Regions from separate parts of the Streptomyces sp. NBC_00029 genome, predicted to be linked through region 1. Evidence: riboswitches for the same ligand, from Rfam matches in the RefSeq annotation. Region 1 holds a riboswitch; each other region holds the start of a gene.

The links. A riboswitch is a leader RNA that binds a small molecule or an ion and turns the genes downstream of it on or off. The one in region 1 is predicted to bind cyclic di-AMP.
Positions count from the first base shown of each region.
Region 2: it holds a riboswitch for cyclic di-AMP, as region 1 does, so the genes downstream of both, OG753_RS30640 (M23 family metallopeptidase) here and OG753_RS33750 (LysM peptidoglycan-binding domain-containing M23 family metallopeptidase) in region 1, are expected to answer to the same signal.
Region 3: it holds a riboswitch for cyclic di-AMP, as region 1 does, so the genes downstream of both, OG753_RS18185 (transglycosylase family protein) here and OG753_RS33750 (LysM peptidoglycan-binding domain-containing M23 family metallopeptidase) in region 1, are expected to answer to the same signal.

Region 1 covers NZ_CP108292.1:7,292,838-7,303,212, reverse strand. The annotation lists gene OG753_RS33800 (hypothetical protein) at 1-188, shown strand, start outside; tRNA gene OG753_RS33795 (tRNA-Pro) at 282-355, opposite strand; gene OG753_RS33790 (MmcQ/YjbR family DNA-binding protein) at 473-835, opposite strand; gene OG753_RS33785 (GAF domain-containing protein) at 906-1,487, opposite strand; gene OG753_RS33780 (GTP-binding protein) at 1,484-2,134, opposite strand; gene OG753_RS33775 (DUF742 domain-containing protein) at 2,112-2,525, opposite strand; gene OG753_RS33770 (roadblock/LC7 domain-containing protein) at 2,522-2,956, opposite strand; gene OG753_RS33765 (ATP-binding protein) at 2,992-4,872, opposite strand; gene OG753_RS33760 (MBL fold metallo-hydrolase) at 5,161-6,402, opposite strand; gene OG753_RS33755 (SGNH/GDSL hydrolase family protein) at 6,500-7,285, opposite strand; gene OG753_RS33750 (LysM peptidoglycan-binding domain-containing M23 family metallopeptidase) at 7,449-8,408, opposite strand; cyclic di-AMP (ydaO/yuaA leader) riboswitch at 8,413-8,609, opposite strand; gene OG753_RS33745 (tyrosine-protein phosphatase) at 8,902-9,693, shown strand; gene OG753_RS33740 (aspartate aminotransferase family protein) at 9,742-10,375, opposite strand, start outside.
Region 2 covers NZ_CP108292.1:6,554,647-6,565,021, forward strand. The annotation lists gene OG753_RS30630 (M16 family metallopeptidase) at 1-1,202, shown strand, start outside; gene OG753_RS30635 (pitrilysin family protein) at 1,223-2,590, shown strand; cyclic di-AMP (ydaO/yuaA leader) riboswitch at 2,808-2,967, shown strand; gene OG753_RS30640 (M23 family metallopeptidase) at 2,980-3,783, shown strand; gene OG753_RS30645 (GntR family transcriptional regulator) at 3,968-4,645, shown strand; gene OG753_RS30650 (HPr family phosphocarrier protein) at 4,939-5,220, opposite strand; gene OG753_RS30655 (GNAT family N-acetyltransferase) at 5,405-8,200, shown strand; gene OG753_RS30660 (DUF5998 family protein) at 8,251-8,847, shown strand; gene OG753_RS30665 (alkaline phosphatase family protein) at 8,847-10,049, shown strand; gene OG753_RS30670 (thymidine kinase) at 10,110-10,375, shown strand, end outside.
Region 3 covers NZ_CP108292.1:3,876,040-3,886,414, reverse strand. The annotation lists gene OG753_RS18215 (YfhO family protein) at 1-1,085, opposite strand, end outside; gene OG753_RS18210 (SurA N-terminal domain-containing protein) at 1,364-1,987, shown strand; gene OG753_RS18205 (nucleoside triphosphate pyrophosphohydrolase) at 2,058-3,080, shown strand; gene OG753_RS18200 (globin domain-containing protein) at 3,108-4,313, opposite strand; gene OG753_RS18195 (cytochrome P450) at 4,435-5,724, shown strand; gene OG753_RS18190 (transglycosylase family protein) at 5,813-6,823, shown strand; cyclic di-AMP (ydaO/yuaA leader) riboswitch at 7,103-7,275, shown strand; gene OG753_RS18185 (transglycosylase family protein) at 7,278-7,991, shown strand; gene eno (phosphopyruvate hydratase) at 8,283-9,563, shown strand; gene OG753_RS18175 (septum formation initiator family protein) at 9,663-10,151, shown strand; gene OG753_RS18170 (DUF501 domain-containing protein) at 10,208-10,375, shown strand, end outside.

The sequences.
Region 1 (10,375 bases):
TCACCGGAGCCCTGTGGGCGCGCTTCTTCGGCGTGTTCGTCGCCGGACTCGCCGCGATCGCCAATTTCCTGTGGGTGCCCTACTACCCCTGGTGGGCCCTGACCCTGGTCGCCGTCAATCTGTTCGTGGTCTGGGCCCTGTGCTCCGGCATGCACCGGGAGGCCGACACGGCCCCGTCGACCCCCTGACCTCGGCGGAAGCACGTCAGAAAGCCCGGCGAACGACCGAAGGGCCGTCTCGGATTGCTCCGAAACGGCCCTTCGATCTACGACTCTTACGAGTCGGGACGACAGGATTTGAACCTGCGACCCCTTGACCCCCAGTCAAGTGCGCTACCAAGCTGCGCCACGTCCCGATGCGCGCTGACCTGGGGTTTCCCCTGGTTGAACGCGCAGGAGAACGATACCGCACTTCATGGGGTGGTTGCGCGCACCTTTCGGCCTCCGGGTCCGCGGGAACCCGGTCGCGCCCCTCAGCCCGCGTCGCCCGTCAGCTCCGGATGGGCGGTGATCAGGCGCTTGGGGGCCGCTTGGAGCCAGGAGTCGGTCAGGATGGAGCGCAGCTCGTCCGCGTTCTGCACGGCCGCCAGCCGGACCCGGATCCAGGCGTAGTTGTCGTCGTGGCCAGGGCGCAGGAAGAACTTCTCCGGCTCGGCCGCGATCAGCTCGGCGCGCTCCTCCTTGGGGCACTTCACCCCGATCGAGACGTCGTCGTCGGCCAGCGAGACGAAGATCTTCCCGCTCACCCGGAAGGTCGGCATGCCCCAGGCGAGCTTTTCGCTGCTGTCCGGAAGCGACAGTGCGATCAGGCGGACGTCCTGTGCGGTGGTGGCCATCCCCGAGACTCCTCTTTGGCGACCGGTGAACCCTTGCGACGACCGTAGCCCCCGCCACCGACAATCCCGCTCACCCCCGCCGGTCCTCCCCGGCCGCGGCCCCCGGGACCTGCCCCCGGTCCTCCCGCTCGTGCACCAGCGCCACCAGTTCCGCCGCCAGCGCCTTCACCGTGGCGAGCCCCTCCGTCCCCCACCGCCGCGGCACCACGTCCACCGCGCACACCGTGCCGAGGACGATCCCGCGCCGGTCCGTGAGCGGCGCGCCCGCGTACGACCGCACCCCGCTCTCGTCCACCACCGCGTTGCCCGCGAAGCGCGCGAAGTCCCGTACGTCCTCCAGCACCAGCGCCCTCCGGCGTACCACCACGTGCGGGCAGTAGCCGTGGTCGCGGGCCAGGACGCGCGCCGGGTAGCCGCTCGCCGGGGCTTCGGCGCCGTGGTGCAGCCCGGCGAAGAACTGCCGCTCCTCGCCGACGAAGTTGACGCCCGCGTACGGGGCTCCGAGCGCGTCGGCGACGCGCCCGGCGAAGGCGTCCAGTTCGGTGTCCGGACGCTCCCCCAGGCCCAGCTCGCGCAGCCGCAGGGTGCGCGCGGGTGCTTCCCGGTCCACCGGTGTGAGCAGCAGGTGTCCGGTCGATTCGTAGTACGTCATGGCGGTTCCCCCGGCTCCGAAGACGAAGAGCTGACTGTGGACATGCACAACAGATGACGGACGAGGGCGGCCAGCGCCCCCGTCCCGGAGCTCGAGAGGCGCGCGTCGCACCGTACGACGGGCACCTCGGGTCCGAGCCCCACCGCGTCACGGACCTCCTCGGGGCCGTAGCGGTGACCGCCGTCGAACTCGTTGACGGCGACGATGAAGCCGATCCCGCGCCGCTCGAAGAAGTCCACGGCGGGGAAGCAGTCGGCCAGCCGGCGGGTGTCGGCGAGTACCACCGCCCCGAGGGCGCCCGCGCACAGCTCCTCCCAGAGGAACCAGAAGCGGTGCTGTCCGGGCGTGCCGAAGAGGTAGAGGACGTGGCCCCGGTCAAGGGTGATCCGGCCGAAGTCGAGGGCAACGGTCGTCGTGGTCTTCTCCTCGACGCCGAGCAGCGGGTCGGCGCGCGCGCTCAGGCCGCTGAGCAGTTCCTCCGTGCTCAGCGGTTCGATCTCGCTCACCGCCCCCACGAAGGTGGTCTTGCCCGCCCCGAACCCGCCCGCGACCAGGATCTTCAGCGTCGCGGGAGGAGGTCCCGGCGCGGGGGCGAGCACGGGGCCGGGAGCGAGGGCGGGGGTGTCACAGTCGTTTGCGTAGGCCATCGAGCACCGCCAGGAGGAGGGACCGGTCATCGGCCGCGAACGAGCCGCCGCCGGGGAACCGCGGCGCCTGCGCCGTGACGGCCCCGTGTTCCATCAGGTCGGACAGCAGCACCTTCACCACCACGGCCGGCAGCCGCAGCTGCCCGGCCACCTCGGCGACGGTGACCGTTGCGGCGCCCGCGCACATCCGCAGCGCGAGGGTGTGCTCCGCCCCGAGCGGGATGCCCGGCCGGACGCCGGTCGCGGACACCAGCGACAGCAGGTCGAGCGCGACGCCCGGCCTGGTCCGCCCCCCACTGGCGGTGTACGGGCGCATCACCTTGCCCGCCGAGTCGTCGAGCCACGGTGTGTCCCGGCCCTTCGTGCACTCCCCCGTCCCGCGGACCCTCATCGCTCCGCGTCGGCGACGGGCCGCCGCGGCGGGGCCGCCAGGTACGGACGCACGCGCTTGACCAGCATCGCCATCTCGTAGCCGAGCACCCCGGCGTCGGCCTGCCGGTCGGCGAGGACGGCCAGGCAGGTCCCGGATCCGGCCGCGGAGACGAACAGGAGCGCGGTGTCGAGTTCGACCACGACCTGCCGCACCCCGGCGCCGTCCCCGAAGCGGGAGCCCGCGCTGCGGCCCAGTGAGTACAGCCCGGACGCGAGGGCCGCCATGTGGTCGGCGCTGTCGGCGTCCAGGCCGTGCACGCAGGTCACGAGGCCGTCGGCGGTGAGGAGTACGGCGCTGCTCGTGTAGGGCACGCGCTGCACCAGGCCGCTGAGCAGCCAGTCGAGATCCGAGAGCCGGCTGCCGGTCTTCGTCGCCACTTCGCCGCCCATGGGGGTGCGCTCCTTGCTGAGGTGAGGGGTCGGGGTCATGCCTGGTTCTCCGACTGGGCGAGACCGAAGCCCCGTTGGAAGGCGGCCATCAGTCCAGGGTCGTGCAGGGGCTGCTCGGGGTCGGCGGCCCGCCGCGGGGCGGGAGCCTCGCGCAGCTGGGGCGCGAGGTGCTGCTGGGCGCGGCGCCGGGGCAGGACCGGCCGGTCGCCCTCGGCGAGCTCGGCCGGCGCACCGGGTACGGGACCGGCCGCGGGCGTCCGAGCCGGCGCGGACCAGGACACGGCCCCGGCCCCGGCCGGTGAGACCGGCGCGGGCCCGAGCCGGGGATCGGCCGCGGGCGCCGACCAGGACACCGCCCCGGAGCCGGGCATGGAGCCGGGCGCGCGTGCGGAATCCGGATCGGGGCCGAAATCGGGACGGCGATCAGGACCGGGAGCGGGATCGGGACCGGTCCGCGGGGCGGGGACGGTACCGGCCGTCGCACCGGACCGGGGCGCGCGCAGCGGCTCGGGCTCCGGGACCGCCACCGGCAGGGGCCCGGGGCGGGGCTCCGGTTCGTACGGGGCCCCGGTGCCCGGGAATCCGGGCGCCTGCCAGGTCTCCGGCGCGGGCGCCGGCCGGGGCATCCGTACCGGCTCCAGGGGTGGCGACGACGCCCCCTGCCCGGTCCCCCACGCCGTGGTCCGGGAACCGCCCGCCGCGTCGGCCGCGGTGGGCGCCTGCGCACCCAGCAGCTCCTGGGGCAGCACCAGCACGGCCAGCACACCGCCGTAGATGTTGGACTTGAGCTCGACGGCGATCCCGTGCCGGCGGGCCAGCGCCGACACCACGAACAGGCCGATCCGTCCGTCCGCCAGCAGGTGCCGGACGCTGACCTGGTCGGGGTCGCCGAGCAGGGCGTTCATCCGGTGCTGTTCCTCGGCCGGCATGCCGAGCCCCCGGTCCTCCACCTCGACGGCGATCCCGGCGGTGACCCGCTCGGCGCGCAGCACCACATCGGTGTCGGGGGCGGAGAAGACCGTCGCGTTCTCGACGAGTTCGGCCAGCAGGTGCACGACGTCCGCGACGGCGTGCCCGCGGACGCTGCCGCCGGCCGGGGGCACCACCTTGACTCTGGTGTACTGCTCGACCTCCGCGACCGAGGAGCGGAGCACTTCGCTCAGGTCGATGGGCCTGGTCCACTGGCGCCGGGAGGCGGCGCCGCCCAGTACGGCGAGGTTCTCGGCGTGCCGGCGGATACGGGTGGCGAGGTGGTCGACGTGGAAGAGCTCCTTGAGGAGGTCGGGGTCCTCGACCGTGTCCTCCAGGTCGTCCAGCAGCGAGATCTCGCGATGCACGAGGGACTGGAGCCTGCGCGCGAGGTTGACGAAGACCTCGACGGTGCGCTCGCTGTCGGACGGGGCGGCCGGTCCGGCCAGCCGCAGGAGGGTCGTGTGCGCCTGTTCCCGGGCTCCGCGCAGCTCCTGGGAGAGCAGCCAGAACTCGTCCGTCCCGGCCGGATCCCCGCCGGGCGGGGCCGCGCCCGGGCCCCCGCGCGCCTGGCGGGGCGGGGCTTCGCCCCGTTCCAGCAGGTTGGCGGCCGTGCGCAGCTCGTGGCGGCCGCGCACGCTGGAACGGCGCAGCGCCTCGCACCGGTCCCGTACGGCCTTGGCGGCGCGCTGGGCCCCGAGCAGGGCCGCAGCGAGCGCGCCGACGACGAGGAGGGCGCAGCCGGTGAGCACCGGCCACAGCCGGGCGTCGCGGTCGCCGGCTCCCCCGCCGAGCTGGAGGGTGAAGATCACCGCGGCTGCCCCGCTGAGCGCGGCGGCGAGCGTGGGCAGCACGGCGGCGCGCACCAGCTGGGGGCGTATCTGCCTACCGGGACCGGTGACGGCGTGTCTCGACGGGGCGTGGCGGGCGGCGCGGGGTCCGGACATCGGCGTCCTCGGTACGTGGGGCCCGGCCCCCAGCGTTCCCGGGGTCCGGTGTTGATCACCGAATACCCACGCTAGACCTCGTTACCGCGCCCCGGACGGCCAGTTGGCGAACTTCGCGGGGGTGCTTCCCGCTCCCGGTGGAGCGCTCGTACAGCCGCCCGAATGCGCCGGTCGGACCCCGCGGACCGCCCCGGCGCCGCCCCGCGGCCGCCGGCCGGACCGGTCCCGGGACGGCCGCCGGCCGCCCCGATGTGCCGGGGCGGCCGGAAGGTCCGTCCGCGCGGTGCGCTACGACCCGACGGACTCCGGCTTCTCCTGTCCGCCGGTTCCCGCGGAACCCACGCGCGCCGCCGTTCCCGCCACTGACCCGGCTCCCAGCGGAGGAACGGCCGAAGGGCCGTCGACCGGGCCGCCCGTCCGCTCCCCGGCCACGAACGGGCGCCACCACGGCATGCTCGGGGCTCCGGCGGTGCCGGGCTCGAACGGCTGGCCGGGGATCGGCAGGGCGACGGCCGCTCCGGCCCCCTCGGCCGCGGCCAGCGTGCCCTCTCCCGGCTCGTCCCACGGATGCAGGGCCAGGTTGAAAGTGCCCCAGTGGATCGGCAGCATCGTGCCGTGGGGGGTGCCGCCCTGCAGGTCGAGGTGGGCGCGCATGCCCTCCTCGGGCGTCATGTGGATGTCGGGCCAGTACTCCGAATACGCGCCGATCTGGATCATCGTGGCGTCGAAGGGCCCGTGCTCGGCGCCGATCTCCTCGAAACCGGGGAAGTAGCCGGTGTCCCCGCTGTGGTAGATCCGGTGCTCGTCGCCCGCGACGACCCAGGACGCCCACAGAGTGTGCTGCTGGTTGCGCAGGCCACGGCCGCAGAAGTGCCGGGCGGGGGTCGCCGTGAGGGACAGTCCGGCGATCTTGGTGCTCTCGTTCCAGTCCAGCTCGCGCAGCCGGTCGGCCGGTACGCCCCAGCGCTCCAGGTGCGCGCCGACCCCGAGCGGCACGGCGAAGACCGTGTCCGTACCGGCCAGCTCCTTGATCGTCGGCAGGTCGAGGTGGTCGTAGTGGTCGTGCGAGATGACCACGACGTCGACCTCGCCCAGCGAGGACAGCGGGACCGGCACCGGGTGCAGCCGCTTGGGCCCGGCGAAGGGGAAGGGGGAGCACCGCTCGCCCCAGACCGGGTCGAACAGCACCCGGCGCCCGTCGATCTCCGCGAGCACGCTGGAGTGCCCCATCCAGGTCAGCCGCAGGCCGCTCGCGGGCGGCTTCGCCAGGTCCGCGAGGGTCGTCGGGTGCACCGGGATCGGCGCGGCGGGGCTGCGGCGGACCCGCTGCTCCCGGTGGAAGTAGATCTTGGCGAACTCCGCCATCGAACCCGAGGGCCTGTTCCGGGCCCCGACCGGGTTCTGGAAGACTCCGTCGGCGAAGTTCGGCGAGCGGCGGATCCGCTCGAGCCGGGCGCCGGACGGGTCCGCGCCGAAGGCTTCGGGCCGCAGGGCACGCAGCCGCGGACGCAAGGGACGGGAGCCGGTCAAAGCGCCTCCAGGGAGGATGGGGTCAGGATGGCCGTATCTCTACGACCATCCCAACGCACACCGGCCCCGAAGGATTCCGCTTGTCGCTCCCGCGCCGCTACAGCGGCAGCAGGTCCGGCCGCTTCGCCTCGACGTGGTCCCCGGAGGACTCCCCGCGCAGCCGCCGCCCGATCCACGGGGCGAGGTGTTCGCGGGCCCACTGGATGTTGTCCCGGGTCACGTCCACCGAGCCGCGCGGCCGCTCCGGGGGCCACGGCTGGTCGGGGTCGGCCGGTACGTCCAGTCCGAGCACCTGCGCGGCGCGCAGCGCGACCCGCGTGTGGCCCTCGGGAGAGAGGTGCAGCCGGTCCGTGTCCCAGGCCCGCCGGTCCTGTACGGACTTCAGCGACCAGAGGTCGAGCACCGGGCACTCGTAGCGGTCGGCGATGGCGCGGACGTGTGCACTGTAGGTCGCGACCTTGCCGCGGAGGTGCTTGAGCACCGGTACGCCCCGGGTGTCGAAGCCCGTGGTGATCATGACAAGGCCGACGGACCCGGTGAGGTCGGCCACGGCCGCCTCGAACCGCTCCGCCACGTCGTCCGGGTCGGTGCCGGGCCGGATGATGTCGTTGCCGCCCGCGCAGAAGGTCACGAGGTCCGGCGCGAGGTCCTTGGCTCTCGGGAGCTGGTCGGCCACGATCTGGTCCAGGAGCTTCCCCCGCACCGCCAGATTCGCATACCGGAAGTCGTGCTCGTCGCGCTGATCGGCCAGGAGCACGGCGAGCCGGTCCGCCCAGCCGAGATAGGAATCCCCGGGTCCCGGGTCCCCCACGCCTTCGGTGAAGCTGTCCCCGATCGCCGCGTACGAGCCGATGGTCTTGAGTTTGGTCGTCGTCGCTGCCACGGGAACCCATACTTCACTCCCGTAACCAACCTACGCCAACGTAATGAGGGGTTGACGGACCGTGATCTGTACCACGTGGGGGATAAGGAATAAGTACACGTGAGGCCGGGACCCCCCTCGGGTCCCGGCCTCACGTGTGTCGGTGGTCCGACGGCGGGTGCCGTCAGAGGCTCGCGCCCTTCGAGCGGAGGTACGCGATCGGGTCCAGGTCCGAGCCGTAGGACGGGGTCGTACGGATCTCGAAGTGGAGGTGCGGGCCGGTCGAGTTGCCGGTGGAGCCGGAGAGTCCGATGGACTGGCCGGCGGTCACGCTCTGACCGGAGGAGACCGAGAGCTGGGACAGGTGGGCGTACTGCGAGTACTTGCCGTCCGCGTGCTGGATGACGACCTCGTTGCCGTACGAGCCGCTCCAGCCGGCGGAGACCACGGTGCCCGCGCCGACGGCCCTGACGCTGGTGCCCATGGAGGCGATGAAGTCCACGCCGGTGTGGTAGCCGGAGGACCACATGGCGCCCGCGACCTTGTACTGGGTGGAGATCCCGCCGCCGACCGGGGCGACGAAGCCGGCGGCCGACTGCGGAGCGGCGGGCGCCTCGGCGGCGGCTTCCTGCTGCGCCGGGGCGGCCTTCCCGGCCTGCTTGCGCACGGAGGGGGCGGACTTCGCGGCGGACTCCGGCGCGGGCTCCGCGGCCGGCTTCGCCTCGGCCTCGGGAGCGGCCTCGGCCGGCTTCGCCCCGCCCGGACCACCGAGGGTCAGCTTCAGGCCGGGGTGGATCAGCGACGGGTTGCTGCCGACGGCCTCGCGGTTGTCGGCGTACAGCTGCTCCCAGCCGCCGGAAAGGTGGCGCTCAACGGCGATCTTGGAGAGGTAGTCGCCCGGCACGACCGTGTAGACGGTCGGCGCGGCCGCGGTGGCGGCGACGGGAGCCGCCTGCAGAGCGGCCGGGGCCTGCGGGGCCACCGCGGGGGCGACCGCGGTCGCGGCGGCCGGGGCACCGGCGGCGTGGGCGCCGGCGGCTCCGATCAGCGGCAGCGCGAGGGCCGCACCCCCGGTTCCCGCGACGGCGAAACCGCGCGAAAGGGAAAGGGACTTGGGACGGCGGTGCTTACCCTTTGCAGGCATGACGAATTCCTCTCCGGCGCCTGCGAGGTGAGCTGTCGGGTTCGGACTGGAGATGTCCGGCCGTGCATGTACTGGACATGAACGGCTTCACCCCGAGCCGTCCCGGCGAAAAGATCTCCGGTACGGCGGCTTACCTGGTTCCCCCGCTCCTGCCGCGCGAATAGGTCGGGTGCGGTTTCCGGGAGGCGGCAGGATTTGGCGGTCCACCCGGATCGATCGCGAAGGTAATCCCTTGCGGCCACGGGTAACAAGCCGCGAATTCCCTGACGGAATCACAGACATGAGGGACCGAAGGAATTACCGTCACCCTCCGTCCATTCCGCACGGCCAACAGCCGCCCCGACTGGGCCATTCGCCTTTAGCGATCAGGCACTCACGGTCACCGTATGATCTGGCTCACGGGGACGCGCCCGATCTCGCCTCCCGATATGGCAAGTTGGCGCCAAACAGTGTAATTCGGACAGAGGCCCCACGACGTGGCGGAGGAGTTGCTTTGACCCAGCAGATACAGGAGCCGGAGCTGACCGGAGTGCGCAATTTCCGCGATGTGGGCGGATTGCCGACTTCTGACGGACGAACGGTCAGTACGGGACGACTGTTCCGAAGCGGACATCTCGCACATGCCACCGAAAGCGATGCAGAATTCCTCGCCTCGCTCGGCCTCCACACCATCTTCGACTTCCGCAACGGCGCCGACCACGCGCTGGAGGGGCCGGACGTCGAGCTGCCCGGCGTCCGGAACCTCAACATCCCGCTCTCGGACCCGGCCGACGGACGGGAGTTCTGGCGGCTGGTCCGCGACGGCGACCTCGTCCAGCTGCGCGAGATCCTCGGCGACGGCAAGGCGGCGGCCCGCATGTCGAACTCGTACCGCGGGATCATCCGGCAGCGCACCGCCGAGCACAGCCGGGTCGTGCACGCCCTCGCCGAGGACAGCGTCCCCGCCCTCATGCACTGCGCGGCCGGCAAGGACCGGGCCGGCCTGTCGATCGCCGTCACCCTGCTCGCCGTGGGCGTCGAGCGTGAGGCGATCGTGGCGGACTACCTGGAGTCGAACGCCCCGCACCGCCGCTACCGCGTGCGCCGCAGCGACGAGTCGCCCGAGGCCCGTTCCCCCGAGGTCATGGAGCTGCTCCAGCCGCTCTTCGACGCCCGCGCCGAATACCTGCTGGCCGCCTTCGACACCATCGACGAGGTCTGGGGCGGGGTGGACCCCTACCTGGCGGAGGGCCTCGGGCTGCGGCCCGAGACCCTCGGCCGGCTGCGGGACCGGCTCCTGGTCTGACGCGGCGGGGCCCGGTTCCCGAGCCCCGCCCCCGAGGTCGGCGGGCCGTCAGCGCGCGGCGACGGCCTGCTTGACCAGCGTCCTGCCGAAGTCCCAGATCAGCCCGGATCCGCCGTGCGCCTCGTCCATGACCTCGCGGAAGGCCCCGACGAACCGGTCCACGTCCCCCTCGTCCACGATCAGCGGCGGGATCAGCTTGATCACCTCCAGGTGGTCCCCGGAGACCTGGGTGAGGATCCGGTGCTTCTGCAGCAGGGGCACCACGACCATCTGCGCGAAGAGCCCCTTGCGGGCCGCCTGCAACATCGTCCACCGGCTGCGCAGGCCCAGCGAGGAGGGCCGGCCGAACTCGATGCCGATCATCAGCCCGCGCCCCCGCACCTCGTGCAGCAGCTCGTACTCGTCCACCAGAGCGGCGAGGCGCCCGCGCAGCAGGTCGCCCATGACCCGGGCGTTCGCCACGACCTCCTCGTCCTCCATGACGGACAGGACCGCGAGGCCCGCCGCCATGGCCTGGGCGTTGGAACCGAAGCTCGCGGAGTGCACGAGCACCCGGTCCATGGACGAGTAGACCTTCTTGAAGATCCAGTCCTTGCCCAGGGTCGCGCCGACCGGGACGTACCCGCCCGAGAGCGCCTTCGCCACGCACACCAGATCCGGTTCCACGCCCGGCTCGTGCTGG
Region 2 (10,375 bases), 740 kb from region 1:
AAGTCAAGGGGCGTACCGGCCTGGCTCACCTCTTCGAGCACCTGATGTTCCAGGGCTCGGCGAGCGTACCGGGCAACGGGCACTTCGAACTGGTCCAGGGCGCCGGCGGTTCGCTCAACGGCACCACCAGCTTCGAGCGCACCAACTACTTCGAGACGATGCCGACCCACCAGCTGGAGCTCGCGCTCTGGCTGGAAGCGGACCGGATGGGGTCCCTGCTGGCCGCCCTGGACGACGAGTCCATGGAGAACCAGCGGGACGTCGTCAAGAACGAGCGCCGCCAGCGCTACGACAACGTGCCCTACGGCACTGCGTTCGAGCGGCTCACGGCCCTGGCCTACCCCGAGGGCCACCCGTACCACCACACCCCGATCGGCTCGATGGCCGACCTGGACGCGGCCTCCCTGGAGGACGCGCGCACCTTCTTCCGTACGTACTACGCGCCCAACAACGCGGTGCTCTCGGTCGTCGGGGACATCGACCCCGAGCAGACCCTCGCCTGGGTGGAGAAGTACTTCGGCACCATCCCCGCGCACGACGGCAAGCAGCCGCCCCGCGACGGCTCGCTGCCCGACACCATCGGGAAGCAGCTGCGCGAGGAGATCGTCGAGGAGGTCCCGGCGCGTGCGCTGATGGCCGCCTACCGGCTGCCGCACGACGGCACCCGCGAGTGCGACGCCGCCGACGTGGCGCTGACCATCCTGGGCGGCGGCGAGTCCTCGCTGCTGCACAACCGGCTGGTGCGCCGTGACCAGACGGCCGTCGCCGCCGGCTTCGGCATGCTGCGCCTGGCCGGGGCGCCGTCCCTGGGCTGGCTGGACGTCAAGACCTCCAGCGGGGTCGAGATCCCCACGATCGAGGCGGCCGTCGACGAGGAGCTCGCGCGGTTCGCCGCCGAGGGCCCGACGGCCGAGGAGATGGAGCGCGCCCAGGCGCAGCTGGAGCGGGAGTGGCTCGACCGGCTGAGCACGGTGGCCGGACGCGCCGACGAACTGTGCCGCTTCGCGGTGCTGTTCGGCGACCCGCAGCTGGCGCTGACCGCCGTCCAGCGGGTGCTGGACATCACCGCCGAGGAGGTGCAGGCCGTGGCCGCGGCCCGCCTGCGCCCGGACAACCGCGCGGTGCTCGTGTACGAGCCGATCGCGGCCGACGAGTCCGACCAGCACGACGAGTCCGACGAGAACGAGGGGGCGGAGCAGTGAGCGACACCGCAGCCGTCACGATGACCTTCCACCCGCAGCCGCAGGCCGGCGAACCGCAGCCGTGGGCCTTCCCGGCCCCCGACCGCGGGCAGCTGCCCAACGGGCTGACCCTGCTGCGCTGCCACCGGCCGGGACAGCAGGTCGTCGCGGTCGAGGTCAACCTCGCCGCCCCGCTCGACGCCGAGCCCGAGGGCCTGGACGGCGTGGCGACCATCATGGCGAGGGCGCTCTCCGAGGGCACCGACAAGCACTCGGCCGAGGAGTTCTCGGCCGAGCTGGAGCGGTGCGGCGCCACCCTCGACGCGCACGCCGACCACCCCGGCATCCGGGTCTCGCTGGAGGTTCCGGCCTCCCGGCTACCCAAGGCGCTCGGCCTGCTCGCGGAGGCGCTGCGTGCCCCCGCCTTCGCCGACGCAGAGGTGGACCGGCTGGTGCGCAACCGGCTCGACGAGATCCCCCACGAGCTGGCCAATCCGCAGCGCCGCGCCGCCAAGCAGCTCTCCAAGGAGCTCTTCCCGGCCACCTTGCGGATGTCCCGGCCGCGCCAGGGCACCGAGGAGACGGTCGCGCGGATCGACTCCGCCGCCGTGCGCGCCTTCTACGAGGCCCACGTACGCCCCGCGACGGCCACCGCGGTGGTCGTCGGCGACCTGACCGGCATCGACCTGGACGCCGTGCTGGCGGACACCCTGGGCACCTGGACGGGCAACACCGCCGCGGCCCGCCCGGTGCCGCCGGTGACCGCGGACGACACCGGCCGCGTGGTCATCGTGGACCGGCCCGGAGCGGTCCAGACGCAGCTGCTGATCGGCCGGATCGGGTCGGACCGCCACGACCGGGTGTGGGCGGCCCAGGTGCTGGGCACCTACTGCCTGGGCGGCACCCTCACCTCGCGCCTGGACAAGGTGCTGCGCGAGGAGAAGGGGTACACCTACGGCGTGCGCGCCTTCGGCCAGGTGCTGCGCTCCACCGCGGACGGCAAGGGCGCCTCGATGCTCGCCATCAGCGGCTCGGTGGACACCCCGAACACCGGCCCGGCGCTCGAGGACCTCTGGAAGGTGCTGCGTACCCTCGCGGAGGGCGGTCTGACCGACGCCGAACGCGATGTCGCCGTACAGAACTTGGTGGGCGTGGCCCCGCTGAAGTTCGAGACGGCGGCCTCGGTCGCGGGCACTCTCGCCGACCAGGTCGAGCAGGAACTGCCGGACGACTACCAGGCGCAGTTGTACGCCCAGCTCGCCGAAACCGGCACCGTGGAGGCCACTTCCGCGGTCGTGAAGGCCTTCCCGGCGGACCGGCTGGTCACCGTTCTGGTGGGCGACGCCTCGCTGATCGAGGAGCCCGTCCGGGCCCTCGGGATCGGTGCGGTGACGGTCGTCTCCAACTGACGCCCAGGTGACGGTCCTTTGAGGGCCGGCTGAAGGATTCGGCAAGGGGTTCTGGTGACTTGTTCACCAGAACCCCTTTTGTCCGTTTAGTGGTGAGGTTGCTTGTATGCGGTGTGGCGTACGCAACAAAAAGCCGTGTCTGTTTGGCGATTGACTGATGATCCGCCTAGCGTCGGCCGTGCTGTCCGTCAGTTGTGCCCGCCGCACCCGCGGCACCGGACAGTGATCGCCGAGTCCCCGTCAGGCGCGAGCCTGGGGAGCCGGGGACCCACATGTGTCCCTGGGGTGAATCGGACCCCCTCGCAAGAGGAGATCCGTAGGAGACCTTCCTGCTCCGAACCCGTCAGCTAACCCGGTAGGCGAGAAGGAAGGAAAGGATCAAACCCTTCATGGCGTTTGGCAGTCGTCCCGCTGGCTCCGGTAAGCACCGTGGTTCCAGCCGTCTGAGCCGCAAGACCGCCGGTTACGCCGGTATCGCCGCGATCGCCACCACGGGTGTCGTCGGCTCCCTCGCCGCCCCGGCCTTCGCCGCGGACAACCACAGCAGCAACATCGGCCAGGACAACGGCCTGAACGCGGTGGTCGTCGCCGAGGACCTCGCGGGCGACATTTCCGACCAGGCCGACTCCCAGCGCCGCGCCGCCGAGCACGACGCCGCGAAGGCGCAGGCCGAGGCCGACGCGAAGCAGCGGGCCGCGGAGGCCAAGCGCCTCGCCGAGGCCAAGGCGAAGGCCGAGCGCGAAGCCGCCGAGCGTGCGGCCCGCGAGGAGGAGCGCAAGCGCCTCAACACCTTCGTCGCCCCGCTCTCCGACTCGTACGTCAGCACGCAGTACCACGCGGGCGGCGGCATGTGGTCCTCCGGCAGCCACACGGGCATCGACTTCCACGCTTCCTCCGGCACCTCGGTGCACGCGGTGGGCGTGGGCACGGTCGTCGAGGCCGGCTGGGGCGGCGCGTACGGCAACAACGTCGTCATCAAGCACAACGACGGCACGTTCACGCAGTACGGCCACCTGTCCTCGCTGAGCGTCTCCGTCGGCCAGCAGGTCACCCCGGGCCAGCAGATCGGTCTGTCGGGCTCCACCGGCAACTCCAGCGGCCCGCACCTGCACTTCGAGGCCCGCACCGGCTCGCAGTACGGCTCGGACATCGACCCGATCGCGTACCTGCGCTCGCACGGCGTCAGCCTCTGACCCGGCCCCGCACCGCTTCACCGAAGACCCCGGCTCCCCGAGCCGGGGTCTTTGTGTTGCGCCCTTGTGCAAATGTTTCGTATTTCCGGCCGCTCTCGGAAATTATCGTGTGTTGCAATAGAGTCGCAGCACGCGCTTGGGCGTGCAATGAGGCTGGCAGTCGGAAATAGGCGGAGGTCCTGTCTTGCGTATTCCTGCGCACGCGGTATGCACAGCAATCCGCGACGACATCGTCTCCGGGGTGTTCGAGCCGGGCGGCCGGCTGACCGAGGAGGTGCTGGCCCGCCGGTACGGGGTCTCGCGCGTCCCGGTCCGCGAGGCCCTGCGGACCCTGGAGTCGGAAGGGTTCGTGACCACGCGGCGCCACGCGGGGGCCTGCGTGGCCGAGCCGACCGAGCAGGAGGCCGCGGACCTGCTGGAGGTGCGGATGCTCCTGGAGCCGCTGGCCGCCGCCAGAGCCGCCCGGCGGCGCACAGACGCGCACCTCAAGGTGCTGCGGGGGCTGGTCAGGCTGGGGCAGGAGCGGGCCAGGCGGGGCCAGGGGGAGGATCTGCGGTCCCTGGGCGGCTGGTTCCACGAGACGCTCGCACAGGCCTCCGGCAGCCCCGGCCTGATCGCGATGCTCACGCAGATGCGGCACAAGATCGCCTGGATGTACGTGGTGGAGGCGCCGGCCCGGCCCGTGGAGTCCTGGGCGGAGCACGGCGCGATCGTGGACGCGGTGGCGCGCGGCGATGCCGAACGGGCGCGAGCGCTGACCGTGCTCCATGCCGACCGGGCGGCGGGGGCGCACCGGCCGAGGCTCCGCCCGGCGGTGAGGACTTCGCAACCTGTCGTAAACATGTCGAGCGGCCGGCATTAACAGCAGCCGTATACAAAGGATGGAATCACGCGAATTCGCTGCGCGGTGGGCGGTCGATTTCCGCCCCGAGGCAATGTGCCGTGCCGAATTCCTGCGGAGCTGAATGCCGGTGCGCCCGGCATTTCGGCGAGACCCTTTCCGTGCCGCCGGGCCGGTTTCTTCCCGTTCCGATTCCGGAGGGGAAGCCGTGCGGGCGGGGCCGTTGCCGGGAGCGGCGGTCAGGGCGCGGGAATGACGAAGCCGCGGTCCCCGTCCGGGGGCCGCGGCTTCGTGGTGGGGTCGAACCCGAAGGGTCAGACGGTCTCGGGGAGCTCCTCGAGACCCTCGGCGACCAGCTTCGCGAGGCGGTCCAGCGCGGCGTCCGCACCCTCGGCCTCGGAGGCGAGGACGATCTCCTCGCCGCCCTGGGCGCCCAGGCCCAGGACCGCCAGCATGGAGGCGGCGTTGACGGGGTCGCCGCCGGACTTCGCGATGGTCACCGGGACGCCGGAAGCGGTCGTCGCACGGACGAAGATCGAGGCGGGACGAGCGTGCAGGCCCTCGGCCCAGCCGACGTTGACGCGGCGCTCTGCCATGGTGATGCCCTTCAGGTTCTTACGGTTGTCTAGACCAGTCTCTCACGACGCCCGGAATGCTCGGACCGACCTTCGGCCTGAATTTTTCGCCGTTCGACCTTCCCCAGCTTGCACTGACTTGTCCCGATATGCATCATGCGCCGCGCGCGCACTGCCGGGCCCGATCCGGCCGTAAGGTAGGCCCATGACCATCGAGTCGGACCCCTCCTACCCGGCCCACTGGGAAGCCGATGTCGTCCTCCGTGACGGCGGCACCGCCCGGATCAGGCCCATCACCACCGAGGACGCGGGCCGGCTCGTCAGCTTCTACGAGCAGGTCTCGGACGAGTCGAAGTACTACCGCTTCTTCGCTCCCTACCCCCGCCTCTCCGACCGCGACGTGCACCGCTTCACGCACCACGACTACGTGGACCGGGTCGGCCTCGCCGCAACCATCGGCGGGGAGTTCATCGCCACCGTCCGCTACGACCGCATCGACGCCGACGGCCGGCCCGCCTCCGCACCCGCCGACGAGGCCGAGGTCGCCTTCCTCGTCCAGGACGCCCACCAGGGCCGCGGGGTCGCCTCCACCCTCCTCGAACACATCGGGGCGGTGGCCCGGGAACGCGGCATCCGGCGGTTCGCCGCCGAGGTGCTGCCCGCCAACACCAAGATGATCAAGGTGTTCACGGACGCCGGCTACCAGCAGAAGCGCAGCTTCGAGGACGGCTCCGTCCACCTCACCCTCGACCTCGAACCCACCGCCGAGTCCCTCGCCGTGCAGCGCGCCCGCGAACAGCGCGCCGAGGCCCGCTCCGTGCAGCGGCTGCTGGCCCCCGGCTCGGTGGCCGTGGTCGGAGTCAGCCGTTCCGGCGCGGGCGTGGGCGCGGCCGCACTGCGGAACCTGCGCGACAGCGGCTTCCACGGCCACCTCTACGCCGTCAACGAGGCCGTCACCCGCGACCTGCTCGACGGCGTACGGGCCTACCGCACGGTCGAGGCCATCGGCGGCCCCGTCGACCTCGCGGTGATCGCGGTCCCGGCCGACCGGGTCCCCGACGCGGTGGCCGCCTGCGGCGAGCACGGCGTGCAGGGGCTCGTCGTCCTGTCCGCCGGATACGGCGAGAGCGGCCCGGCCGGACTCGCCCGCCAGCGCGAACTGGTGCGGCAGGTGCGCTCGTACGGGATGCGGCTCATCGGGCCGAACGCCTACGGGGTGATCAACACCTCCCCGGACGTGGAGCTCAACGCCTCCCTCACCCCCGCCCCGATGCCGACGCGCGGCCGCATCGGCCTGTTCACGCAGTCCGGGGCCATCGGCATCGCCCTGCTCTCCGGTCTGCTCCGGCGCGGCGAGGGCCTGTCCTCCTTCGTCTCCGCGGGGAACCGGGCCGACGTCTCGGGCAACGACATCCTCCAGTACTGGTACGACGACGAGGCCACCGACGTCGCGCTGCTCTACCTCGAAACCCTCGGCAACCCGCGGAAGTTCACCCGCCTCGCCCGCCGGACGGCGGCCGTCAAGCCCGTGGTCGTCGCCAAGGGCGGCCGCCACAGCCCCGCCGGGCACGTCGTCCCCGACACCAGGCTGCCGGACGCCACCGTCTCCGCCCTGCTGCGGCAGGCCGGCGTCATCCGCGTCGACACGGTCACCGAGCTCGTGGACGTCGGCCTCCTGCTCGCCGCGCAGCCACTGCCCGCCGGGCCCCGGATCGCGATCCTCGGCAACTCCGAATCCCTCGGGATCCTCACCTACGACGCCTGCCTCACCCAGGGCCTGCGGCCGCTGCCCCCGCTGGACCTGACGACGGCCGCCTCACCGGCGGACTTCCGCGCCGCCCTCACCGACGCACTGCGCTCCGAGGACTGCGACGCGGTGGTCGTCACGGCCATCCCCTGGGTGAGCGAGGACGCACCCGCGGACGACCTGGCCGGCGCGCTGCGCGACGCGGTGGCCGAGTACCCCGGCAAGCCCGTGGCGGTGGTGCACGTCGAGCTCGGCGAGCTCGTCGAGGCACTCTCCGCGGTGCGGGGCCTCCCGCAGCCCGCCCCCTACCGGAACTGGGGCCCGGCCCCGGACCCCGCCCCGGACGCCGCACCCCCGGCGGCGGTCCCGCTGTCCGCCGCGGGCGACAGCATCCCCAGCTACCCCGCCGCCGAGCGGGCGGTCAAGGCCGTCGCCGAAGCGGTCCGGTACGGGCAGTGGCGCCGGGCCACCGCCGACGCCGGGCAGGTCCCCGAGTACGAGGACATCGACGAGGCCGGGGCCGCGGCGCAGCTGGCCGGACTCCTGGTGGACGTCGACGCCGGGGCCGTGCTGACCCTGACCGACTGGGACGCCCGCGAGCTGCTCGCGCGGTACGGGATCCGGGTCCTGCCCACCCTGCCCGCCCCGAGCGCCGACGCGGCGGTCCGGGCCGCCGGGGTCCTGGGCTACCCGGTGGCGCTCAAGACCACCGCCCCCCACCTGCGCCACCGCGCGGACCTCGGCGGCGTACGGCTCGACCTCACGAGCGAGGCCGAGCTGCGGCGCTCGTACGAGGAGCTCACCGACGCGCTCGGCAAGCCGGCCGAGCTCCAGCCCGTGGTGCAGGCCATGGTGCCGCGCGGGGTCGACACCGTCGTCCGCTCGGTCATCGACCCGGCCGCGGGCGCCGTCCTCTCCTTCGGGCTCGCCGGTGTGGCCTCCGAGCTGCTCGGCGACACCGCGCACCGGCTCGTGCCGGCCACCGACCGGGACGCCGCCGGACTGATCCGGTCCATCCGGACGGCTCCCCTGCTGTTCGGCTGGCGCGGCAGCGACCCCGTGGACACACCCGCCCTGGAGGACCTGCTCCTGCGGCTCTCCCGCCTCGTCGACGACCATCCCGAGGTGACGGGCGTCCTGCTGGAGCCCGTCGTGGTCGCCGCGGAGGGCGTCTCGGTGCTCAGTGCCACCGTCCGTGTCGCGCACCCGCCCGCCCGCGGTGATCTCGGTCCGCGGACCCTCCCCAGTTACTGACCGGGTACGGCGCGGTGGGAGGGCACCCGAAGGGCCTTACCATTGACCCCATGGCGAAATCCGGTACGACGACCCAGGGGCTGCGCACGGCGATCGAGCGCAGCGGCTACTACCCGGCCCTCGTGGCCGAGGCCGTGGAGGCCGCGGTGGGCGGCGAGCCGATTTCGTCGTACCTGGTCCACCAGGAGACGACCTTCGACTCCAACGAGGTGCGCCGCCACGTCACGGTGCTGGTCCTGACCGGTAACCGGTTCATCGTCAGCCACACCGACGAGCAGGCCGCCGACGCCGGGTCCCCCTCCCCGTACGCGACCACCTCCACCGAGTCGGTCAAGCTGTCCAGCATCTCCTCCGTGGTGCTCAGCCGCGTCGTCGCCAACCCGGAGTCCTACACCCCCGGCACGCTGCCCCGTGAGGTCGTCCTGACCATCGGCTGGGGCGCGGTCTCCCGGATCGACCTGGAGCCGGCCGCCTGCGGCGACCCGAACTGCGACTCCGACCACGGCTACACCGGCAACTCCACCGCCGACGACCTCAGCCTGCGCGTCAGCGAGGCCGGCGACGGCCCGGAGGCGGTGCGCCAGACCCTGGTCTTCGCGCAGGCACTCTCCGAGGCAACGGCTGCGACCTCCACCCCCGCCCGCTGATGGCGTTTTCCGCGGCGCAGGAGTGGCCCGAGCCGGAGCTGCTGGACCTGGCCGGTGCCCCCGTCCCGGAGTACGGCACCGGGTCGCTCGCCGACCTGCTGCCCACGCTCGTGGCCGGCCAGGGCGTCCCCGGTTTCACGGCCGCCATCACGGAGCTGACCCCGGCCGACCGGAACTGCGTGTTCCTGGTCGACGGCATGGGCTGGGAGCAGATCAAGGCCCACCCGGACGAGGCCCCGTACCTCACCTCCCTCCTCGGCAGCTCGCGCGGCGGCACCGGCCGCCCGATCACCGCGGGCTTCCCGGCGACCACCGCCACCTCGCTGGCCTCCGTGGGCACGGGGCTGCCGCCGGCCCGCCACGGCCTGCCCGGCTACGCCGTGCGCAACCCGGCCACCGGCGAGCTGATGAACCAGCTCCGCTGGCACCCGTGGACCGCGCCGAAGCCCTGGCAGCCGTACCCGACCGTCTTCCAGCAGGCCGACAAGGCAGGCGTGGCGACCGCCCAGGTGTCCTCGCCCGCCTTCCAGACCACCCCGCTCACCAAGGTCGCGCTCAGCGGCGGCACCTTCCTCGGCCGGATGACCGGCGAGGAGCGGATGGACCTGGCGGCCGAGCGCCTCGCGGCCGGTGACCGCTCGCTCGTCTACACGTACTACAGCGAGCTCGACGGGGCCGGACACCGCCATGGAGTGGACTCCGACGCCTGGCGTGGCCAGCTGATGTACGTGGACCGGCTCGTCCAGCGGCTCGCCGAGCAGCTTCCGGCGCGCACCGCCCTCTACGTCACCGCGGACCACGGCATGGTCGACGTCCCCTTCGACGAGGACTCCCGGATCGACTTCGACGAGGACTGGGAACTGAGCGCCGGCGTCGCCCTGCTGGGCGGCGAGGGCCGGGCCCGGCACGTGTACGCGGTGCCGGGCGCGCAGGCCGACGTACTGACCGTGTGGCGCGAGGTGCTCGGCGACCGGTTCTGGGTCGCGAGCCGCGAAGAGGCCCTGGAGCTGGGCTGGTTCGGCGTGCCGGGGGAGTGCGACGAGCGCGTGCTCGGCCGTATCGGCGACGTGGTCGCGGCCGCCCAGACCGATGCCGCGATCACCGCCTCGCGCAACGAGCCGAACGAGTCCGCGCTCGCCGGAATGCACGGCTCGATGACCGCCGCGGAGCAGCTCGTCCCGCTCCTCGAAATCCGCACCTGACGCCTCACCCTTCATCCCTCACCCACCACCTGCCCACGACCCGAAAGGTCCGTACTTCCCATGCCCGAGCTGGTGTTCTTCTCCGGAACGATGGACTGCGGAAAGAGCACCCTGGCGCTCCAGATCGCCCACAACCGTGACGCCCGGGGCCTGCAGGGAGTCATCTTCACGCGGGACGACCGGGCGGGTGAGGGCAAGCTGTCCTCGCGCCTGGGGCTGGTGACGGAGGCGGTCGAGGCGCCGGAGGACATGGACCTGTACGCGTATTTGGTCGCGCAGTTGTCCAAGGGCGGCAAGGCGGACTACGTGATCGTGGACGAGGCGCA
Region 3 (10,375 bases), 3.4 Mb from region 1:
ATCCCGGCCAGGACGAAGGTCTGCCGGTACGGACTTCCGTTCGGGGTGGCGAAGAGGTGCCAGGCCAGGTGCGTCGGTGCCCACTGGAGGGAGAGCGCGACGGCCACCGTCAGTCCGGACCACCACAGCCGGGTGCGGAGCGGGACCGCGCGGTGGAAGGGCAACGCGGCCACCAGGAGCAGGGTGCCGGTCCCCACGAAGACGGCGGGGGAGGAGAAGGAGTAGGTCCCCGGCAGCAGCCGCGCGAACAGGTCCGCCCAGGACACCGGGAGGAACTCCCTGTTCCACCCCGGGTACGCCTGCCCGGAGCTGAGGAAGAGGGGCAGGAGCACGGGCGCGGCCAGCACGATGCCCAGCACGGTCGTCCCGGCCGCCCGCGCGATCACTGCGAGCCGGGTCCGGGCACCCTCCCGGGTGAGCACCACCCGTACCAGCAGCACCAGCGCGGCACCCAGCGTCGCCATGTAGGCGGTGTAGAAGTTCGCCGTCCAGCAGACCGCGACGACCAGCGGGGCGAGCACCGCGCGCCGGCCGCGCAGGGCCCATTCACCGGTCAGGCACAGCAGGGGGAAGGCGATCAGCCCGTCCAGCCACATCGGGTTGTAGGCGGCCTCGATCACCGACCAGCCGCACAGCGCGTACGAGGCCCCGAGCAGCGCGGCCGTCCACCGGGGCCCGCGGCACTGTGCGAGCAGCAGCCGGCACATCGCCGCCGCGGCGGCGGCCGTCTTGAGCACGGTGACGACGTACACGGCGAGGTCGATGTCGGCGCGCGGGAAGAGGCCGACGAGGACCGCGAAGGGGCTGGTCAGATAGGTGCCCAGGTCCGGCAGGAAGCTCATGCCGTAGCCGGAGCGCCAGTTGAACAGCAGCCCGCCCTCCGCGCGGCCGTGCAGGAGGTCCCACAGCTGCGCGTGGAAGGGGACGAACTGATTGCCGAGGTCGTTGACGCTTCGGTGGCGCGGTCCGTACGGGAAGACGCGCGCGGCCGCGTCCCCGGCGCAGAGGGCGACCGCCGTGAGGAGGGCGGCGAGCGCCGGGCCGAACAGAGCCCGGCGGAGCGGTGAGCGGTGCGTTGTCGGCATGGTGGGCCGACCTTCGCAGCGCCGGGTGACCAAGGGGTTGCCCCGGGGTGGCCAACGGCCGATCCGGTCGCCGCCCGGGTCGCGGGGTCCCCAGGATGGGTGACGGATGGCGCGGCGGGCACGCCGGTGCGGGCCGACTCGCTTATGAACGGTGCGTGTTCGGTCCGCGCGCGAATCGTTGGTCGAACCGGTGGTCCGGATCACCGTGACCTCATAACATCGATCACCGCACGGCCCTTTGTGCACCGACGCACAATCTCCCGGCCCTGGAGGCTCCTTTGCACCGTCGCACAGCGCTCTCCGTCTCCACCGCCCTGCTCGTGGCGGCGCCCTTGCTGTCCGCCTGCTCGGGCGAGCCGCGTCCCGGCACCGCGGCCGTCGTGGGCGGCGAACGCATCACCACCTCCTCGCTCCAGGCGCAGGTGAACGACGTCCGCGCGGCGCAGAACCGTTCCGGGCAGGCCGCCGCCGAGCTCATCGCGAGCACCCCCCACCTGGAACGCCAGAAGCTCGACGCGGCCCTCCAGAGCCGGATCATCGACAAGATGGCCGACACCGCCGGGCTCACGGCCACCCAGAAGGACATCGAGGACGAACGCAGGACCCGCGCCGCCGAGAGCGGCGGGAACGAGCAGTTCGAGGCGGTCCTCCTGCACAAGGGCGCCATGGCCCCCGCCCAGGTCGACCGCTTCCTGCGGGACCAGGTGCTCTTCGCCAAGCTCACCGCCAAGTACGGAGCGGGGAAGCTGGAGGAGCCCGCCCGGGCCGCCGTGAAGGCCCTGCACATCGAGGTGAACCCGCGCTACGGGGCCTGGGACGCCAAGGAGATCAGGCTCGGCGGCGGGGAGACGCCCTGGATCACCCAGCGGACCCGGCCCGAACAGCCCCCTGCCGGAGCCTGAGCACCCGGAAGTCCGCCGGTCCGCCGGTCCCCCGGGCCGTGGGCCGGCGGATCGGAGGTAGGTTCGGAGGGTGACCGACCACTCCGAACCCACCACCGCGGCCGCCGGCGAGCCCACGGGCCGCATCGTCCTGCTGACCACCAGCCACCGGGTCGCCCCCGGCGTACTGTCCTGGCCGGCGTGGCAGACCCTGCACGCCGCGGACCGGGTGCTGTGCGCCGACCCCGGTCACCCGCAGCTGCCGTACCTGGCGGAGGCGGGCGTCGAGGTCGCGTTCGAGAGCCCGGACGCGCACGCGCTGGTCGAGGCCTGCGCGGGCGGCCGTACGGTCGTGGTGCTCCCGGGCGGCGAGGGCGACCAGCGGCTCACCGACGGACTGGCCCGGCTGGCCGGCTCGGGCCGGGTCTCCATGCCCGATCTGGAACTGCTGCCCGGCTCGTACGATCTGCCGGGCGCGCGCCTGCTCGACCTGGTCCAGGTGATGGACCGGGTCCGGCGCGAGTGCCCGTGGACCTCCCGGCAGACCCACCTGGGCCTGGCCAAGTACGCGATCGAGGAGGCGTACGAGCTGGTCGAGGCCATCGAGGACGGGGACCGGGACGAGCTGCGCGAGGAACTCGGCGACGTGCTGCTGCAGGTGGTCTTCCACGCGCGGATCGCCGAGGAGGCCGGCGGGGACGACGAGGACGCGGCCGAGGCCTTCTCCATCGACGACGTGGCCGGCGCCCTCGTCACGAAGCTGATCCACCGGCATCCGCACGTCTTCGGCGACGCGAAGGCCGAGACCCCGGAGGACGTCAAGGCGCACTGGCAGCGCACCAAGGCGGTGGAGAAGCGGCGGGAGTCGGTCACCGACGGGATCCCGGTGGGCCAGCCCGGCCTGGCGCTCGCGGCGAAACTCGCGGGCCGGGCCCGTACGGGCGGCGTGGCCGTGGAGCTGCCCCGCGGCGAGGGCATCGGGTACGAGCTGCTGGCGCTCGCGGCGCGCGCCGAGGCGGAGGGGACCGACCCGGAGACCGCGCTGCGCGCGGCGGCCCGCGCCTACCGGGACGCGATCCGGGCCGCGGAGGGCATCGCCGACCCGGCGCAGTAGCCGCCGGGATGCCCGGAAGGACACCCCCTAGTGCGTCCTCGGGGCGCGGGCCGACGGGTTGTGCCAGTGGGGCGCCGGGGGGTCCAGGAACCATTCGCGGAATCCCAGCGGGCGCTCGGGGTGTCCCTGGCCCCGGGCCGGTACGGAGTCGTGGAAGAGGTGGCCGGGGACGGCGCCCAGCTCCCGGAGGAGGTGGGCGGTCTCGTCGATGAACTGCGGCGGACCGCTGAGGTAGACGTCCTGGTCGGGCCACAGGCCCCGGTTGCCCAGCGCGGTCGCGAGCCGGTCGGTGGCCTGGTTGCGGTGCTGCCCGGGGGCGGGCGCGATGTAGGTGACGGCGAGCCAGCCGCATTCGGCGGCGTACGCGTCGATGAGCGGGCGGTCGTAGAGGTGCGCGCCGTCCCGGGCCACGACGAAGAGCCGTACGTCCTGATCGGGGGGATGCTCCGCGAGATCCTCCAGCATGGCCCGGATCGGCGCCCAGCCCGTGCCGGCGGCGATCAGGCTGGCCGGGCGGTCCCCGCGGCGGAAGGTCAGCTGCCCGCCGGCGGCGCCGAGCCGCAGCACGTCGCCGGGCAGCGTCTCGCGGACGAGGGCGGTGCTCAGCCGCCCGTGGTCGATCCTGCTGACGTGCAGGTCGACGGTGCCGTCGGGGCGGGGGGCGTTGCCGATGGAGTACGTGCGCCAGACCGTCGGGAGGCGTTCGCTGCTCACGCTCGTGTACTGGCCCGGGAGATAGGGGAAGGGCGCGTGCGGCCTCAGTGTCAGGACGCCGATGTCCGGCCCGTACGTGAGGTGGCGCACGACCTCCGCGTCCCACCACGGCGGGTCCTCGCTCGCGTCGGCGCCGGCCGTCATCGCATCGGCCATCACCTGGTACGCCTCGGCCCAGGCCTTCTCGACCGACGGGGTCCAGGCGGCGCCGGAGGTCTCCGCGAGCGCGGCGAGCAGGCTGGCGCCCACGGCGGCGTAGTGCTCGGGGCGGACCAGGAACTTGCGGTGGTCGCGTCCCAGGTCCCGCAGATAGGGGCCGATCGTCTCGTCGTCGAAGTGGGTGATCACGTGGGTGAGCGCGGCGAAGAGCCGGTCCCGCTGGCGCTCCATGTCGTGGAGGGAGTCCGGGAAGAGGGCACGGACTCCGGGGTTGTGCCAGAACAGGTGGGAGTAGAAGAACTTGACGGCGTGCTCGGCCCGTCGCTCCACCACCGCGAAACTGCTCTTCAAGATCCTCACATCCACAAGACCGAAAGTAGGAATGTCACAGAAGGCCACGTCAAGGGATGGACGATCTACGGACAGCCGCGACGAACGACCCATATCGGATGGGAGCTCGGCGCCGGGATACGGTCATCAGGTGCACGAGCAGACCTCCGAAAACCCCGCCGACACCCCTTCCGCCGAGGGCCCCACCCTCTTCGACTGGGAGTTCGCGACCGACCCCTACCCGGCCTACGCCTGGCTGCGCGAGCACTCCCCGGTGCACCGCACGAAGCTGCCCAGCGGGGTCGAGGCCTGGCTCGTCACCCGGTACGCCGACGCCCGCCAGGCCCTCGCCGACCAGCGGCTCAGCAAGAATCCGGCGCACCACGCTGAGCCCGCGCACGCCAAGGGCAAGACCGGGATCCCCGGCGAGCGCAAGGCCGAGCTGATGACGCACCTTCTCAACATCGACCCGCCGGACCACACCCGGCTGCGGCGGCTGGTGTCGAAGGCGTTCACCCCGCGCCGGGTCGCCGAGTTCGCCCCGCGGGTGCAGGCGCTCACCGACCACCTCATCGACGGGTTCGCGCAGAAGGGAGAGGCGGATCTCATTCACGAGTTCGCCTTCCCGCTCCCCATCTACGCCATCTGCGAGATGCTCGGCGTACCGCGCGAGGACCAGGACGACTTCCGCGACTGGGCGGGCATGATGATCCGCCACGGCGGGGGCCCGCGGGGCGGGGTCGCCCGGTCGGTCAAGCAGATGCGGACCTATCTCGGTGAACTCATTCACCGCAAAAGGGATGATCTGGGCGACGACTTGATCTCCGACCTGATCCGGGCGAGCGATCACGGTGACCATCTGACGGAGGGCGAGGCCACCGCCATGGCCTTCATCCTGCTCTTCGCCGGCTTCGAGACCACCGTGAACCTCATCGGCAACGGGGTCCACTCCCTCTTCATGAACCCCGGGCAGCGCGAGCGCCTCCAGCTCTCCCTCGCGGCCGGCGAGAGCGGACTGCTGGCCACCGGGGTCGAGGAACTGCTGCGCTACGACGGTCCCGTGGAGCTGGCCACATGGCGGTTCGCCACCGAGCCGCTGACCCTCGGGGGCATGTCCGTCGAGGTCGGCGACCCGGTCCTGGTCGTCCTCGCCGCCGCCGACCGGGATCCCGAGCGGTTCGCGGACCCGGACACCCTCGACCTCTCACGGAGCGACAACCAGCACCTCGGATACGGTCACGGCATCCACTACTGCGTGGGTGCCCCGCTCGCCCGGCTCGAAGGACAGACTGCGCTCGCGACTTTGCTGACGCGCCTGCCCGATCTGGAGCTCGCCATTCCGCCCCAAGACCTGCGCTGGCGTGGGGGGTTGATCATGCGAGGGCTACGTACTCTTCCCGTTCGGTTTACAGCTCAAAACACTTCAGCGACATCTGATTAAAAGTCAGATCCAGCTTGAACTTGTGACAATCGTTCGAAGGCCGCTAGGTTCTGCCGTTACCCCGCTGTTATGCGAAAGGTGCACCTACATGCGTTCCGGGAACGGCCGCCACAGACGCCCCCGCCAGGTCCCCGCGCTGGTCGTCACAGCCGGAGTCACTGGCTCCGCGCTGGCTCTGCCGCTGCTAGCGGCAACCAGTGCCACCGCCGCCGACACGTCCACATGGGACAAGGTCGCCGAATGCGAGAGCGGTGGCGCCTGGAGCGCCAACTTCGGCAGCGGCGCCTACGGCGGACTCCAGTTCACCCAGGAGGAGTGGCAGAGCGCCGGCGGACTCGACTTCGCCGAGCGCCCCGACCTCGCGAGCCGGTCGCAGCAGATCGCGGTGGCCGAGCGGGTGCTGGGTTCGACGGGCCCGCAGGCCTGGCCGCTGTGCGCGGCCTCGGCCGGACTGGACCGGCAGAGCCCCGCCGCACAGGTGGACCCCGGTCTGCCCGGCGGCAAGGGCCCGCTCGCCCCGGCGCCGGCCCGCCCGGACGACGCGGTTCCGTCCACCAAGGGCGGCAAGCCGTCCACGGACTACGGGTCGCCGACCCCGAGCCCGTCCGACACCCCGTTCCTCATTCCCGACGCCCCGTCCATCGGACTGCCCGTCATGCCCGCGCCGGACGTCCCGACGACGCCTCCCGTCGACCCGACGCTCCCGGGCACCACGCCGGCCCCCGTCGACCCGACGGCCCCGACGCTGCCGGTGGACCCGACCGCGCCCACGACCCCGCCCGTCACGCCCGGACTGCCCCCGGTCTCCCCGACGGACCCTGCGGCTCCCGGGGCTCCGGAGACGCCCGAGACCCTGGGTGCCACTCCGGGCGTGGGCAACGGCAAGCACCGCGGTGCGCCTGCACCCGAGTCGGCGGGCCCCTCTGACGTCTCGTCGAACCCCACGTACACGGTCCAGGCGGGCGACAGCCTGGCGACCATCGCGGTTGCCAAGGGCGTAAAGGGCGGCTGGAACGGTCTCTACGAGGCCAACGAGCAGGTCATCGGTGAGGACGCCAACCTGATCAAGCCCGGCCAGAACCTGGATCTAACCACGTAATAAGGACAGTTCAGTTATCCGGAAAGGGTCGAATGTCGGTTTTCGTCAAGTGAGACATGCGTCTCTTCCGGTCAACTGGCGTGTCTCTCCGCGGGGCTTCCGCAAACACCGCCCTCACCTGCGCAAACACCTCTGCGGGGAGCGCAAGTAGGGGCCGTTTCTCCCCGATGTTCCTCGTTGAACATCGGGGAGAGACCTGTCTACCTTCTGAATCGCTCGCCACCGCGAGCTCCTTCGACCGCATCGCCGAATCCTGCCGGCGGACGGGGGGAACAGTCGTCGCGTCAAGCGCCGAAGGCAGGAGCGGGGGAACCAAGGTAGGTGCCGGGAGCGGCCGTTGAGAGACGGTCACGCCACCGGCTAGGGGTTAAGACGTGCGCTAGGTCGCACGGCCGGGCAACTCACTCGCCCGAACCCGACAGCTCACCTCGTAGGCGTCGGTGAGGAGAACTCCATGCTGCTTTCCGGCAAGGGCAAGCACCGTCGCGGTACCGCCATCGAGCGGTCCGTCCGCATCGTCACGCTCGCCGGTGTCGCCGGTGTGGCCGTGGCCGCCCCGCTGATGGCCGCGGGCACCGCCAGTGCCGCCACCACGTCCGAGTGGGACAAGGTCGCGCAGTGCGAGTCCGGTGGCAACTGGGCCATCAACACGGGCAACGGCTACTACGGCGGCCTGCAGTTCTCGTCCTCCACGTGGGCCGGCCACGGCGGCAAGGCGTACGCCCCGCAGGCCAACCAGGCCACCAAGGCGCAGCAGATAGCCGTCGCGGAGAAGGTCCTCAAGAACCAGGGCAAGGGCGCCTGGCCGCACTGCGGCAAGGGCCTGTCGAACGCCGCCAACAACGGTGGCGGCACCGGCACCCCGGCGTCGAACAAGCCGCAGACGAAGCCGCAGCCGAAGCCGAAGACCGAGAAGAAGACCGAGACCAAGGCCGCGCCGAAGACCGAGCGCGCCGAGGCTCCGGTCACCCGCTCCGAGCGCACCGAGGCTCCGGCCGCGCCGAAGACCGGCAACGGCTCGTACGAGGTCAAGCCGGGCGACACCCTGGGCACCATCGCCGAGACCAACGGCGTCAAGGGCGGCTGGGAGAAGCTCTTCGAGCTGAACAAGGACATCGTCTCGGACGCCGACCTGATCTTCCCGGGTCAGAAGCTCAAGCTCAGCTGAACATTGCGGCAAAAGCCGCAAAACCCTGTGCAGGACGTCCTCTGACTGTGTGCAGGATGCCCACCGCCCGGCGCATGCTCCACGCGCCGGGCGGTGCTGTTCCCGGCCTCCGTGGGCCGATGATCAAGGGGCTATGTCCCGGAAGAGGGGTATTCGGTCCCTTTTTCGTCCCAGGGTCCGGGCGGTCGGCCGGTCGAGTGCCCGGAGCCGGTTAGGCTCTAGGCGGCAAGGCCATCCCACGGCCTGACACGCCACCGCACACCCAGCGTCACATCCCAGAAGGAGATGCTCGTGCCGTCCATCGACGTCGTCGTAGCCCGGGAAATCCTGGACTCCCGAGGCAACCCCACGGTCGAGGTCGAGGTGGGCCTCGACGATGGCAGCACCGGCCGTGCTGCAGTTCCGTCCGGCGCCTCCACCGGTGCATTCGAGGCCATCGAGCTCCGTGACGGTGACCCCGACCGTTACTTCGGCAAGGGTGTCGAGAAGGCCGTCCTCGCCGTCATCGAGCAGATCGGCCCGGAGCTCGTCGGCTACGACGCCACCGAGCAGCGTCTGATCGACCAGGCCATGTTCGACCTGGACGCCACCGACAACAAGGGCTCGCTCGGCGCCAACGCCATCCTCGGCGTGTCCCTGGCCGTCGCGCACGCCGCGTCCGAGGCCTCGGACCTTCCGCTCTTCCGCTACCTCGGCGGTCCGAACGCGCACCTGCTGCCCGTTCCGATGATGAACATCCTCAACGGTGGGTCGCACGCCGACTCCAACGTGGACATCCAGGAGTTCATGATCGCCCCCATCGGCGCGGAGTCCTTCTCCGAGGCGCTGCGTTGGGGTGCCGAGGTCTACCACACCCTCAAGAAGGTCCTGCACACCAAGGGCCTCTCCACCGGCCTGGGTGACGAGGGCGGCTTCGCCCCGAACCTGGAGTCGAACCGCGCCGCGCTCGACCTCATCATCGAGGCCATCAAGCAGGCCGGCTACACCCCGGGCACGGACATCGCGCTCGCGCTCGACGTCGCCGCGTCCGAGTTCTACAAGGACGGCCAGTACGAGTTCGAGGGCAAGTCCCGCTCGGCCGCCGAGATGACCGACTACTACGCCGAGCTCGTCGAGGCGTACCCGCTCGTCTCCATCGAGGACCCGCTGTTCGAGGACGACTGGGACGGCTGGAAGACCATCACCGACCGCCTCGGCGCGAAGGTCCAGATCGTCGGTGACGACCTGTTCGTCACCAACCCGGAGCGTCTGGCCCGCGGTATCGAGGAGGGCTCCGCGAACGCCCTGCTCGTGAAGGTGAACCAGATCGGTTCGCTGACCGAGACCCTGGACGCCGTCGAGATGGCCCAGCGCAACGGCTTCAAGTGCATGATGTCCCACCGCTCCGGTGAGACCGAGGACGTCACCATCGCCGACCTCGCCGTCGCCGTGAACTGCGGTCAGATCAAGACCGGCGCCCCGGCCCGCTCGGACCGCGTCGCCAAGTACAACCAGCTGCTGCGCATCGAGGAGATCCTCGACGACGCCGCGGTGTACGCGGGCCGCTCCGCCTTCCCGCGCTTCAAGGGCTAATCACCCCCCTGAGGGGCTGGCCTCCGTACGTCCCCGCACTCGGTCCCGTACCGTGTGCGGGGACGTATTGCGTAGTGCGTACCTAGGGGAGGCGGACCAATGGCCGGGAACCGGGATCGGTTCTCCACCTTCTCCACCGCGACCAGGCTCAAGCAGCTCGGTGAGCGGACCGCCGCCCACGTCTACCGGTCGCAGTCGCGGCGTCAGGTCCGCCGCAGCCGGCTCACCGGCCGTGCCGCGCTCCTGGTGCTCGTCCTCTGTACGCTGGTCGTCGCCCTCGCGTATCCGATGCGTCAGTACGTGTCCCAGCGCTCGGAGATCGCGGAGCAGCAGCGGGCCGCCGCGACCGCGCGGGAGCGCCTGGAGCGGCTCCGCGACGAGAAGGCCCGCTGGCAGGACGACGCCTACGCGGAGCAGCAGGCGCGCAAGCACCTGCACTTCCTGCGCCCGGGGGAGATCGGCTACATCATGAGCGACCCCGGGGCCCAGCCCCCACAGCCGAACCGGACCGGCCAGGCCGGCTCCGACCGGCCCTGGTACTCCAACGTCTGGGACGGCGTCGACAAGGCCGACCGCCCCGGCGACTGACCCGTACCGCCGTACCGCAGCACCCATCCACGAGAACGAAGAGACTTCCTCCAGGCATGCAGACGCCCCCGCCCCAGACCGACCGGACCGAGCCGACCGACGCGGACATCGAGGCGTTCGAGCAGCAGCTCGGCCGCCCGCCGCGCGGACTGCGCGCCATCGCGCACCGCTGCCCCTGCGGGCAGCCGGACGTGGTGGAGACCGCCCCGCGGCTCCCCGACGGC